2 regions of the Streptomyces sp. CA-278952 genome follow, and region 2 is predicted to be linked to the other one. Evidence: riboswitches for the same ligand, from Rfam matches in the RefSeq annotation. Region 2 holds a riboswitch; the other holds the start of a gene.

Region 1 (6,928 bases), 2.6 Mb from region 2:
GCTACGACGCGGGTCACCCCGCCGCCGGACACGGCGACACCACCTACGGCGCCGGCTACGACACGCCGTACGCGACCGGGCAGCCGGACCACAGCGGCCCGTACGACTCCTCCGCGTGGAACACCGACACCGGCGCACAGCAGGCGCCCGCCTACGACGGCTACGCCGCCCAGGAGCAGGCCCCGCAGCAGTGGGACACCTCCGGGGCCTGGCAACAGGTTGCCGACCAGAACCTGACCGGGCAGTGGGCGACCGCCGACACCGGCGCGTTCCCCACCACCGGCTTCCCCGGCGCCCCGTACGACACGGACACCGCGTACGCCACGGAGGCGTACGGCGCCGGGGCCTACGGGACGGACGCCTACGACACCGGTACGTACCCGACCGGTACCGCGTACGGAGCCGACGGCGTCCACGGAGTCCACGGCGCTGACGCCTACGAGACCGGGTCGTACCCGACCGGCGCGTACGGGACGACGGCCGTCGCCGCCGACACCGGGACGTACGCCACCACCGCCTTCACCACCGGCACGTTCGACGCGGGCCCCTATGACACCGGTGCGCAGGGCACGGGTACGCACGACACGGGTGCGCATGACACCGGTTCGTACGACATCGGCGCCTACGAAACCGGCGCTTACGGCAGTGTGTCCTACGGCACGGGTACGTACGACACGGGCGCCTACGACGCGACCGCGTGGAACTCCGGCGCCACGCCCGGGGACACCGCGTACGAACCCGAACAGACGTCGCACCCGCTGTACGAACAGCAGTCGGCCGACGCGACGGCGCCCGGGGCGGCGGCCGAACGGGACGGTACGGCCGAGGAGCCGGAGACCGGCCACCACTCCACCGCCGAATTCGCCGCCCTCGCACCGGACGCCGCGCCGGAGCCGGGAGCCGGGGACCCGGGAGCCGGGGACTACTCCCCCGCCCCGCACTCCGTGAACCGCACCGCCGTCCGTCCCCCCGCCCCCCGCAACCGGGCCCGTCGGCGCACCCCTGCCAAGCGTTCCGCACTGCTGACCGTCGCGGTGCCCTCCGCCTGCGTGATGAGCGTCGCGGGCATCGCCGCCGCCTCGGTCGGCGGGATGCCCGGCGGCGAGGAGAAGCCGGAGGAGACGACCACCTCGCTGGCGGTGGCCGACCCCAGCACCGTCAAGCCGGTCGCCGCGAACAACCGGCTGGACAGCCAGCTGGAGCAGCTCTCCGAGGGCAGCGACGACTTCCGTGAGCGCGCGAGCCGCACCCAGGAACGCATCGACCTGCGGGAGCGGCAGGCGGCGGAGAAGAAGAAGCGCGCGGACGAGGCCGCACGCCGCGAGGCGCTGCGACCCAAGTTCGTCCTGCCGGTCAAGCAGCACGGGCTCAGCGCCTACTACGGCCAGGCGGGCGTCAACTGGATGTCCGTGCACACGGGCATCGACTTCCCCGTCTCGTACGGCACTCCGGTGATGGCCGCGACCGACGGCACCGTGCGCACCCAGCTGAACAGCGCCTACGGGGTCATGGCGATCGTGACCGCCGCCGACGGCACCGAGACCTGGTACTGCCACCTCAGCAGCACCAAGATCCGCTCCGGCCCGGTGAAGGCCGGCGACGTCATCGCGTACTCGGGGAACTCGGGCAACTCCACCGGGCCGCACCTGCACTTCGAGGTCCGGCCCGGCGGCGGCTCGGCGATCGACCCGCTGGCGTGGCTGCGCAGCAAGGGCGTCGACCCGAGCTGAGACGGCATCACGAGAACGGACATGCGGAAGCGGGAGCGAGGGCCAAGGCCCCTCGCTCCCGCTTCCGTATGTCCGGCCCTGGCCCGCCCCTCTACAGCTTCTCGACCGGCGCGTACCGCAGCAGCAGCTTCTTCGGGCGTTCGTCGCCGAAGTCGACCGTCGCCTTGGCCTGGTCGCCGAAACCCTCGACGGCCGTCACCGTGCCGAGCCCGAACTGGTCGTGCGTGACCCGGTCCCCGGCCACCAGGGTGACCGTCGGCTTCTCCGCGCCGCCACGCCGGGTCGCGAAACCCGAAGGGCCCGAGCGGGAACGGGAGGAGGACAGCGAGGACGTGATGCCGGAGGTGGGCCCGGCGGGGGCGGCCATCGGGCCCTTGCGCCGCCAGTCCAGGTGCGCTTCCGGGATCTCCTCCAGGAACCGCGAGGGCGGGTTGTACGAGGGCTGGCCCCAGGCGCTGCGCATCGCGGCCCGGGTCAGGTAGAGCCGTTCGCGGGCGCGGGTGATGCCGACATACGCGAGACGGCGCTCCTCCTCCAGCTCCTTGGTCTGGCCGAGGGCCCGCATGTGCGGGAAGACGCCGTCCTCCATGCCGGTGAGGAAGACGACCGGGAACTCCAGGCCCTTCGCCGTGTGCAGGGTCATCAGCGTGATGACGCCGGAGCCGTCCTCGTCCTCGTCGGGGATCTGGTCGGAGTCGGCGACGAGCGCGACCTTCTCCAGGAACTCCGCGAGCGTGCCCGCGCCTTCCTCGTCGCCGCGCTCCTGCTCGAATTCGAGGGCGACGGCGGCGAGTTCCTGGAGGTTCTCGACGCGGGTCTCGTCCTGCGGGTCGGTGGAGGCCTGGAGCTCGGCGAGATAGCCCGTACGCTCCAGGACCGCTTCCAGCACGACTGCGGGCCCCGCGCCGGACTCGACGATCGTGCGCAGCTCCTCCATCAGCGTGTTGAAGCGCTTGACGGCGTTGGACGAGCGGGCGGCCATGCCGTACGCCTCGTCGACGCGGCGCAGTGCCTGCGGGAAGGAGATCTTCTCGCGCATCGACAGGGCGTCGATCATGGCTTCGGCGCGGTCGCCGATGCCGCGCTTGGGGACGTTGAGGATGCGGCGCAGCGGGACGGTGTCCTCGGGGTTGGCCAGGACCCGGAGGTAGGCCAGGACGTCCCGGACCTCCTTGCGCTCGTAGAAGCGCACACCGCCGACGACCTTGTAGGGCAGGCCGACGCGGATGAAGATCTCTTCGAAGACACGGGACTGGGCGTTGGTCCGGTAGAAGACGGCGACGTCGCCCGCCTTGGCGTCGCCCGCGTCGGTGAGCCGGTCGATCTCGTCGGCGACGAACTGCGCCTCGTCGTGCTCGGTGTCGGCGACGTAGCCGGTGATGCGGGCGCCGCTGCCGGCGTTGGTCCAGAGGTTCTTGGGGCGGCGGCTCTCGTTGCGCTCGATGACGGCGTTGGCGGCGGAGAGGATCGTCTGCGTGGAGCGGTAGTTCTGCTCCAGCAGGATCGTCGTCGCGCTCGGGTAGTCCTCCTCGAACTGGAGGATGTTGCGGATGGTCGCGCCCCGGAAGGCGTAGATCGACTGGTCCGCGTCGCCCACCACGCACAGCTCGGCGGGTGCGTCGGCCTCCCCGGCCGGGCCGACCAGCTCCCTTACCAGCGTGTACTGGGCGTGGTTGGTGTCCTGGTACTCGTCGACGAGGACGTGGCGGAAGCGGCGGCGGTAGTGCTCGGCGACGTCCGGGAAGGCCTGGAGCAGGTGGACCGTCGTCATGATGATGTCGTCGAAGTCCAGGGCGTTGGCCTCGCGCAGGCGGGCCTGGTAGAGCGCGTACGCCTGGGCCAGGGTCTTCTCGAAACCGTCCGCCGCCTGTCCGGCGAAGGTCTCCTCGTCGATGAGCTCGTTCTTGAGGTTGGAGACCTTGGCGGTGAAGGACTTCGGCGGAAACTGCTTCGGGTCCAGGTCGAGGTCGCGGCAGACCAGGGCCATCAGCCGCTTGGAGTCGGCGGCGTCGTAGATCGAGAACGACGAGGTGAAGCCGAGCTTCTTCGACTCGCGGCGCAGGATGCGGACGCACGCGCTGTGGAAGGTCATGACCCACATGGCGTTGGCGCGGGGGCCGACGAGCTGCTCGACGCGCTCCTTCATCTCGCCCGCGGCCTTGTTGGTGAAGGTGATCGCGAGGATCTGCCCGGGGTGCGTCCCGCGCTCGGCCAGCAGGTGGGCGATGCGGTGGGTGAGAACCCGGGTCTTGCCGGAGCCGGCCCCGGCGACGATGAGCAGCGGGGACCCGGCGTGCACGACGGCGGCGCGCTGCTCGGTGTTCAGCCCGTCGAGCAGCGCGGCGGAGTCGATCACCGGGCGCGCGTGACCGTCCCGGTAATACCCGTCCCGGGGCGGCGGGGGCGCGTCGTAGACGCCTCCGAAGAGTCCCTCCGGCACCGCTTCGGGCGCGTGGTCCTCGGGAGGCGGCGGGGGGCCGTCCTCCGCGGACTGGAGGCCGGTCAGGAAACTGTCGTCAAAGAGGCTGCTCATCGCCTCCCGAGTCTAGGCGGCCGGACTGACAACGTTCCGCCGAAGCCGGAAAGCAGCCGCTCGCACCACGCCGTCCCCCGTACGCACGGAGACCGGACGTCGACGTTCCGTGAAGGAGTGCCCGGTCGGAGGGGGTGCCCGGCCCCTGATCGGGAAAGGTCACGAAAATGTATCGGGCATATCGCTCATCGTCCTTCCCAGCGGCGGGGCCGGTTGGCTAGCGTGCTCGGTCAGGTGGCCCGTACCTCCCTGAGGCGAACCACGCCCAACGGGCGCCTCTGCCGAATCCGTCCTGCCGCCCTGGCGGTTCGGAACCGGGGACCCACACGCGACACCGGGGTGAATCGGTCCGTGCCCTCGCATCCGGGACCGTAGGACAGCCTTCCGTTCCGTCCGAACCCGACAGCTAACCCGGTAGGCGGTCCACGGAAGGAGATGCCGGTCTTGGCATCGCATCGCAAGCCGCGCACGAAGGTGCGCACCACCACCCCCGCCGTCGGGCTGACGACGGCCGCGCTGGCCTCCGTGACGCTGCTCTCCACGCAGAGCGCCACGGCCGCGCCCACCGAGCCGAAGCCCGCCGTCGAGGAAGTACAGAAGAAGGTCGACGCCCTGTACCGGCAGGCGGGCACCGCGACCCAGGAGTACAACCGGGCCAAGGCCGCCTCCGCGTCCCAGCAGACGAAGGTCGACACGCTGCTCTCCGACGTGGCGAAGCGGGCCGAGAAGATCAACGAGGCGCGCCGGGCGCTGGGCTCCTACGCGGCGGCCCAGTACCGCAACGGGGGCATCGCGCCCGCGGCGACGTTCTTCCTGGCGGAGAACCCGCAGGGGTACTTCGACCAGAGCCGGCTGATGGACCGGGCGACGGAGCGGCAGCAGAAGGCCGTCACCGAGGTCCGTACGCAGCAGGCCTCGGCGGCGAAGAAGCGCGCGGAGGCGGTGAAGAGCCTGGAGACCCTCACCGAGACGCAGGCCACGCTCGCCTCCAGCAAGAAGGACGTGCAGACCAAGCTCACCGAGGCCCGGAACCTGCTGTCGAGGCTGACCGCCGAGGAGAAGGCGCGGCTGGCGGAGCTGGAGCGCAGACAGGAGGCCGAGGCGAAGGAGAAGGCGGCGAAGCTGGCCGCCCGGCAGGCCGCCGAGGCGAAGGAGAAGGCCCGCGAGGAGGCGGCGAAGGAGTCCGGCGGCGGTTCGGGCACGGGCTCCGGTTCCGGTTCCGGTTCCGGTTCCGGTACGGGAACGGATCCGGGCTCCGGCACCGGCACCGGTACGGACAGCGGTTACGCCGCCAAGGCGGAGAAGGTCCTGGCCTTCGCCCGCGCCCAGATCGGCAAGCCGTACGTGTGGGGCGCGTCGGGCCCCTCCAGTTACGACTGCTCGGGGCTGACGCAGGCGGCGTGGCGGGAGGCGGGCGTGACCCTGCCCCGGACGACCTGGGACCAGGTGGAGGTCGGGACGCGGGTCGCCACCTCCGATCTGATCCCCGGAGACCTGGTCTTCTTCTACGACGACATCAGCCACGTCGGCATCTACAAGGGCGACGGGATGATGATCCACGCCCCGAAGCCGGGTGCGAACGTGCGCGAGGAGTCGATCTACTCCATGCCGATCTACGGAAGCGTGCGGCCGGCGTGACGCGCGCCGGGGGCGGCCCTCCGGCGGCCGCCCCCGGGGAGGCTCAGGTCCAGACCGTGGCGATGAAGATGTTGGCGGCCGTCAGTCCGCCGACCGCGGCGAACGCGCCCTTGTCCACCGTCTCGTCGTCCCGCTTGACGTAGACGAGGGCGAGGATCACGACCAGCAGGGCGAGCTTGATGCCGATCTTGACGTTGTTCACGGTCTGGTCGTCGGCCTGAGCGAGCCCGACCAGGGCGATGCCGGTGACGAGCATGGTCAGCGCGCCGTGCAGCATGGCGGGGATGAAGCGGGCGGTGCCCGCTCCCATGGCCTTCATCTGCGTCAGGAAGCCGCCCAGCAGGGAGGCGATGCCGATGATGTGCAGGGCGACGAAGACATTGATGAGTACGTCCATGTCTCCGGAGCCTAGCCAGGGCCAAGGATTTACCTTTCAGTGAGGCCAACCTTTCTTGTGCGCTTCCCGACTCGCCACTCGCCGCGCCGAGCTGCGCGAACACCGCACCGCGATCCGCACCGCGATCCGCACCGAACCGGCCGACGCCCGCCGTGAGCCTGCCGCGCACCACCTACATCCAGATCAACGCCGGAGCCCGGGTCCCCCGCTCCGAACCGGCCCCCGGTGAACTGGTGTTCTTCTCCTCCGGGATCCGCCATGTCGGCCTCTGCACCGGCGGCGGCCAGATGATCCACGCCCCGCGCCCCGGAGCGCCGGTCCGCATCGCGCTCGTCGATCAGATGCCTTTCGCCGGAGCGGCCCGGGTGGCATAGTCCGCCGCGCAGGTCCCGATCCCCGGCCGAAGGAACTCCCGTATGACGTCGATGGCAAACGCCGTCCAGGACTACGCCCGGGCGCTCGCGCTGCGCTCCCCGGACCACTACCGGGTGGGCCCGTTCACCGTCCGGCACAACCCGGGCTGGGAACTGAAGTACGCCAACTACGCCATTCCCGACCGGGACGCGGAACCCACGGCGGACGAGGTGGCGGCCCTGGTCGACGCGTTCGGGAAGCACGAACGGCTTCCGC
Region 2 (6,928 bases):
CAGCTGATGGCCGGACTGCCGTTCCCTTTCGGTTCGCTGTGGGTGCCGATCACCGGACCCCGGGGGAGCCTGGGCGTGCTGGCGATCCTGCGGGCCTCCACGCCGGGGCGGCCGGTCGCCCCCGCCGACGGCGCCCGGCTGCACCGCTTGGGCCACCGGCTCGGTGACGCGCTCACCGATCTGGACCAGCGGGGCGTCGACTGCGTATGGGAGACCGAGCCGGTTCCCGTGCAGCTGCCCGCCGCCACCACGCCCCCGGTCCGGGTCGGCCGCTTCGACTGGGACCTGCACTCCGGGCAGGTCGCCGCCGACGACGAACTCTGCGCGATCCTCGGCTTCGAGCCCGCCGCCTTCCCGGGCACCGTGGACGCGCTCGCCGAACGGCTGGTCCCGGAGGACGTGTACGGGCTGTGGGCGCTGGCCCGCCAGACGGTGGAATCGGCCGAACCGGTCGTCCGGCGGATGCGGCTGCGCGGGCCCGACGGCCGGTCCCATCTGCTGGAGCTGTCCGGCCGCTGGACGCACCCGGTCGGCGATGTGTCCGCCAGCCGTCTGAGCGGCTTCCTGGTCGACCTCGGCGCGGGGCCCGTCGTGGCGGAGGCAGCCGACCGGCTGCCGCGCGGCATCCTCTCCCTCGACCGGCTGGGCCGGATCACCTACGCGAACGGCCTCGCCGAGGAGCTGCTCGGCCACTCCCGGGAGGAGCTCGTGGGCCACGTCGTGTGGCAGGCCCTGCCGTGGTTCGGGCACGAGGCCTACGAGGACCACTACCGGGCCGCCCTCATGGCCGACGAGCCCGTCCACTTCCTCGCCCGCCGCCCGCCCTCGCGCTGGCTGTCGGTGTCCCTGTACCCGGGCCACGACGGGGTGAGCGTCGTCCTCCAGGAGACCGACCGGCCGGACTACGCCCCGGGCTCGGTCACCGCGCCGGGCCTGGGCATCGGCTCGACCGCCGACCGCTCCTCGGCGCTGTACCGGCCGGTGGCCCTCGCCATCGCGCTGACCGAGGCGGTCACGGCACGTCAGGTCTCCGAGGTGGTCACGGAGGAGCTGCTGCCCGCGTTCGGCGGCCGCCGGCTCGCTATCTATCTGCTGGACGAGGGCCATCTCCATCTGGCCTTCGAGACGGGGTTCCCGAAGGGTTTCCTCGACCGTTTCGAAGGGGTCGAGCTCGACGTCAGCATTCCCGGGGTGGAGACCCTGACCACGGGCCGCCCGATGTTCTTCGAGTCCATGCAGCGCTTGACCGAGGCCTATCCGGGCATCCCGATCGACGCGGACGTCGGGGCCCGCGCGTTCCTGCCGCTGATCGCCTCGGGGCGGCCCGTCGGCTCCTGCATCCTCGGGTTCGACCGCCCCCGCGGCTTCAGCCCGGAGGAACGTACGGTCCTGACGGCACTGGCCGGACTCATCGCCCAGGCCCTGAAGCGCGCCCAGCGCTACGACAGCGAGTCGGCCCTCGCCCGCGGACTCCAGAACGCCCTGCTGCCGCACCGGCTGCCCGAGGTGGACGGGGTGGACACCCTGGGACGCTACCTCTCCGGCACCCAGGGGATGGACGTGGGCGGCGACTGGTACGACGTCATCGAGACCGGCCACGAACTCGCCCTGATCATCGGCGACGTACAGGGCCACGGTGTCTCCGCCGCCGCGACCATGGGGCAACTGCGCAGTGCGGTAAGGGCGTTTGCGCTGAGCAACCACGATCCCCGGGAGGTGATGAGCGGGACGAACCGGCTGCTCATCGACCTCGACCCGGGCCAGTTCGCGAGCTGCTGCTACATCGCGCTGGACCCGGTGACCGGAGTGGCCCGCGCCGTACGGGCGGGCCACCCGCAGCCGGTGCTGCGGCGGCCGGACGGCCGGACGGAAGTGCTGGACCTGCCCGGCGGCATCGTGCTCGGGATCGACGGGCAGGCGGCCTACCCGGTCACGGAGATGCGCCTCGAACCGGGCGCGATGCTCGCCCTGTTCACGGACGGGCTGATCGAGCGCCCCGGGACGGACATCGACGAGGGGATCGAGCGGCTGCGCGCCACCGTCGAACGCATCGGTGCGGTCCCCCTGGCCGAGACGGCCGACCAGGTCATCGGAGAGGCCAGGGCGGCCACCGACCGCCCCGACGACATCGCGATCCTGCTCGCCGCCCGGTGGGCCGGGACCCCGGAGGTCCGGCGGCCCCGTCAGGACCGGGCGCCCGGGCCGGACCTCTGGCGCACGTTCAGGAGGCCGGATCCGGGGCGCACGGCGGGCGCTCCGGATCCGGCCTCCTGAGAGACGTCCTGCCGGTCAGGCGCCTGCGGGTCAAGCGCCTGCGGCTCAAGCGCGCTCAGGCGTCGATCAAGCGTTGGTCAGGCGTCGGCCGGCGGCTCTGCCGGCGCGAAGGCGCCAGAGGCCTCCAGCATGCCCTCGCGCTCCACGACCTTGATCCGCTCACGGCCCTGGACCGCGCCCAGCGCCTGCTCGTGGGCGTCCAGCTTGTGCCACCCCTCCCAGGTCGTGTAGCGGACGCCGCGGTCCTCCAGGAAGGCCTCGACGGCCTCCGGAGCGGGCGTGGCCGGCTCCGGCAGCCGACCGGCTGCCCGGTCCTCCAGGACGCAGGCGACCGTCTCGTTCGCGTCGCCCTTGGTGTGTCCGATCAGACCGATCGGACCGCGCTTGATCCAGCCCGTGACGTAGACCGAGGCCATGGGCTCGTCGCCGGCGATGACGCGTCCCGCCTCGTGCGGCACGGTGCCGGAGGCCACGTCGAAGGGGAGCTTGGGCAGCTCCTCCGAGTAGTAGCCGACGGCACGGTAGACGCTCTGCATGTCCCAGTCCGTGAACCGACCGGTGCCCCGGACGTTGCCGGTGCCGTCCAGTTCGGTGCGCTCGGTGCGCAGCGCCACGACCTTGCCGTCCTCGCCGAGGATCTCGACCGGGGACTCGAAGAAGTGCAGGAAGAGCTTGTGCGGGCGGTCGCCGACATCGCGGATCGCCCAGTTCTCCAGGGTCTGCGCGACCATGTTGACCTGCTTGTTCTCCCGGCGGGTCGCGATGGAGCCCTCGTCGTACTCGATGTCCTCGGGGTTGACGATGACCTCGATGTTGGGGGAGTGGTCCAGCTCCCGCAGCTCCATCGGGCTGAACTTGGCCTGTGCGGGGCCACGCCGCCCGAACACGTGCACCTCCAGCGCCTTGTTCTCCTTGAGGCCCTGGTACACGTTGTCCGGGATCTCGGTGGGCAGCAGCTCGTCCGCCGTCTTGGCCAGGACGCGGGCCACGTCCAGGGCCACGTTCCCGACGCCGAGCACGGCGACCTTCTCCGCGGTGAGCGGCCAGGTGCGGGGGACCTCGGGGTGCCCGTCGTACCAGGAGACGAACTCGGCCGCGCCGTAGGAGCCGTCCAGCTGGATGCCGGGGACGTCGAGCGCCCGGTCGGCCTCGGCGCCGGTGGAGAAGATCACCGCGTCGTAGAACGACCGCAGGTCGTCCAGGCCGATGTCGTGCGGGTAGCTGACGTTGCCGAAGAGCCGGATCTGGGGCTTGTCCAGCACCTGGTGCAGGGCCTTGACGATTCCCTTGATCCGCGGGTGGTCGGGGGCCACGCCGTAACGGATGAGGCCGAAGGGCGCGGGCATGCGCTCGAAGAGGTCGATGGAGACCCCCGGGTCCTGGCAGACCTCGGATTTGAGCAGCGCGTCCGCAGCGTAGATACCGGCGGGGCCGGCTCCGACAATGGCGACGCGGACGGGGCGTGTCATGGCGTGGTGATCCTTCGGGGCGGGCGAACGCGGGCAGGTACAGCGTACGTCGGAGGTAAGGGTTGGCTTACTAGTCTCCACCGCACACCGTAAGCGATCGCCCCGCGGGCCCTTCGGCCGGCCCTGCCTAGAGTGTCCGATTGGCCCGTTTTATTGTGCCGGTATGGGTGTTTTGTTTCTTTTGGGAATTCTGCTCGATAAGGGGCCTATTGGGGCTGCTGGGGCATTTGCTTGAGCTTGTTTTCGCCACCGCCGCGAGGGAGTGGTGAGCGTCACGTCCGAAGGGGCCGACGTGGAAGCGGAAGCATCGGTTCCCTTCCGTGCGACGAAAGTTGACGGCGTGACGGAATGATCCGATCCGGCGATTCCGCCTTTCGATCTTCCGCGAAAAAGGGAATCCGGAATGTGGGGCTTGTTCTGTTCGACGTTTCTCGCCTACGGTCACCGTCAATCCGGATGGAACGCCGAATCCTGCCGCCGTCCGGGAATCCGAAACCCACTCACGTACGGCAGGAGCGGGGGACCCAGGTAAGTCGCCGATCCGTAACCGGAACGGCTTGGGGTGAAGCCGCACGAGCGTGCGGCCAGACATCTCCCGTCTGAACCCGACAGCTCACCTCGTAGGCGCCGGAGAGGAAATCCCCCATGCCCGCACAGGGTAAGCACCGTCGTCCCCAGTCCATCTCGCTGCGCCGCGGCCTCGCCGCCGTGACCGCCGGTGGAGCCGTCCTCGCCCTCCCGGTGATCGGTGCCACCAGTGCCTTCGCGGCCCCCGCGCCCGCCACGGCTCCGCAGCAGGCCGTGGCGCCCGCCTCGGTGGCCCAGGCGCATTCCGCCGTACAGGCCGCGCCCGCCCAGCATTCCGTGGCGGCCGGTGAAACGCTTTCCAAGATCGCCCGCGAATATTCCGTCAGCGGCGGCTGGGAGAAGCTGTACGAAGGCAACCGGAAGATCATCGGAGAGAATCCCGATCTCATTCACCCCGGAATCAAGCTGACCCTCGGATCCAAGACCGAGGCCCCTTCGGGCGGTAAGTCGGACAAGGCCGCCCAGGCTTCCCCGTCCACCGCGCGCGGTGCCGAGGCGGACCGTGCCGACCGTTCGGAGCGCGTCAACGCCGCTCCCGTGGCAAAGGCCGCGCCGGCCGCCGAGAAGGCCGTCACGTACACGAACGACCTCGACGGCTGGATCAAGGAGTCGCTGGCGGTCATGGCCGAGCAGGGCATCCCCGGCACCTACGAGGGCATCCACCGCAACATCATGCGCGAGTCCTCGGGCAACCCGGCCGCGATCAACAACTGGGACTCCAACGCGGTCAAGGGCACCCCGTCCAAGGGGCTGCTCCAGGTCATCGACCCGACCTTCCAGGCCTACCACGTGCCCGGCACCTCGACCGACAGCTACGACCCGGTCGCCAACATCACGGCCGCGTGCAACTACGCGGCGGACCGGTACGGCTCGATCGACAACGTCTTCGGCGCCTACTGATCCTCCGTGCCCACGCCCGAGGGGCCCCGGACCTCATGGTCCGGGGCCCCTCGGGCGTACCGGGAAGTTACCTCCAAGTTTCTAGTGACTTACCACGCGATCGACAGTAGAACCTGTTGCACTCTATCGAGAGTGAGGTGTGTCACATGGGCGACGCAGCCATGCGGGACGGCGAGGCCAAGGGTGTCTCGCGTCGAAGATTCATCACTGGAACAGGTTCTCTTCTGGGGGGAGCGGCGATAGCCGGACACACCGCACCGGCGTGGGCCGGCGCCCGGGCGGCATCAGCGCCGATCGGCTCCGGAGCCCGGGTGCCGGTGCTGGTCGTCGGTACCGGATACGGCGGCTCCGTGGCCGCCCTCCGCCTCGCCCGGGCCGGCGTCGACGTCCATATGGTCGAGATGGGCATGGCCTGGGACACGCCGGGCGCGGACGGAAAGATCTTCGCCAACACCACCAGGCCGGACGACCGCTCCTTCTGGCTGCGGACCCGGACCAAGCAGCCGCTGAGCAACTTCCTCGGCTTCCCCATCGACAGACAGGTCAACCGCTACACGGGCATCCTGGACGCCGAGGAGTTCGCCGGCATCACCGTCTACCAGGGCCGTGGCGTAGGCGGCGGGTCGCTGGTCAACGGTGGTATGGCCGTCACCCCACGCCGGGAGAACTTCGGCGCGATCCTCCCCACGGTGAACGCCGAGGAGATGTACAGCACCTACTACCCGCGCGCCAACAGCTCACTGGGCGTCACCACCATCGATCCCGCCTGGTTCGACAGCGTCGACTGCTACCAGTACGCCCGGGTCGGCCGGAAACACGCCCAGCGCTCGGGCTTCCCGTTCCTCTTCGTTCCCGCCGTCTACGACTGGGACTACATGAAGCAGGAGGCGGCCGGGGCCGTCCCCAGGTCGGCTCTGGACGCCGAGATCCTCTACGGCAACAACTACGGCAAGAAATCGCTCCAGAAGACCTACATCGACCGGATCAGGGCCACCGGCCGGGTCACCATCTCCCCGCTCCACCGGGTCACGACGGTCACCCCGGCCCCGGGCGGCGGCTACACGGTGCTCATCGACCAGCTGGACACCGCCGGCCGGACGACCGCCACCAAGACCGTCACGGCGGACAAGGTGTTCTTCGCCGCGGGCAGCGTGGGCACCAGCAAGCTGCTCGTCGGCCTCAAGGCCACCGGCGCGCTGCCCCTCCTCAACGACGAGGTCGGCAAGGGCTGGGGCGACAACGGCAACGTCATGTGCGGCCGGGCCAACCACCTCTGGGACCCGACGGGGAAGGTGCAGTCGTCCATCCCCACCGGCGGCATCGACAACTGGGACGCCGGCGGGGCGTTCGCCGAAGTCGCGCCGCTGCCCACCGGGATCGAGACGTGGGCCTCGTTCTACCTCTCCATCACCAAGAACCCGCACCGGGCCCGGTTCACCTGGAACGCGGCGGCGGGGAAAGCCGAGCTGGACTGGCAGACGGCGTGGAAGCAGCCGTCCATCGACGCCGCGAAGACCATCTTCGACAGGATCAACCAGAAGGAGGGGACGATCTACCGCACGGACCTCTTCGGCGTCCACAAGATCTGGGGCGACCACCTCACCTACCACCCGCTGGGCGGCGCGGTCCTGGACAAGGCCACCGACAACTACGGCCGGCTGCACGGCTACCCGGGCCTGTACGTCATCGACGGCGCA

What was found. Region 2 has a riboswitch for cyclic di-AMP ahead of N7925_RS01425 (transglycosylase SLT domain-containing protein). Riboswitches for the same ligand answer to the same signal wherever they lie in the genome.
Region 1: it holds a riboswitch for cyclic di-AMP, as region 2 does, so the genes downstream of both, N7925_RS12910 (C40 family peptidase) here and N7925_RS01425 (transglycosylase SLT domain-containing protein) in region 2, are expected to answer to the same signal.

Annotation. Positions count from the first base shown of each region.
Region 1 is NZ_CP112880.1:2,960,318-2,967,245, forward strand. Features, by position in the region: gene N7925_RS12900 (M23 family metallopeptidase) at 1-1,730, shown strand, start outside; gene pcrA (DNA helicase PcrA) at 1,822-4,263, opposite strand; cyclic di-AMP (ydaO/yuaA leader) riboswitch at 4,533-4,700, shown strand; gene N7925_RS12910 (C40 family peptidase) at 4,699-5,901, shown strand; gene N7925_RS12915 (hypothetical protein) at 5,945-6,298, opposite strand; partial or broken gene N7925_RS12920 (C40 family peptidase) at 6,451-6,672, shown strand; gene N7925_RS12925 (GNAT family N-acetyltransferase) at 6,715-6,928, shown strand, end outside.
Region 2 is NZ_CP112880.1:364,443-371,370, reverse strand. Features, by position in the region: gene N7925_RS01435 (SpoIIE family protein phosphatase) at 1-2,274, shown strand, start outside; gene N7925_RS01430 (FAD-dependent oxidoreductase) at 2,352-3,743, opposite strand; cyclic di-AMP (ydaO/yuaA leader) riboswitch at 4,227-4,385, shown strand; gene N7925_RS01425 (transglycosylase SLT domain-containing protein) at 4,389-5,231, shown strand; gene N7925_RS01420 (GMC oxidoreductase) at 5,378-6,928, shown strand, end outside.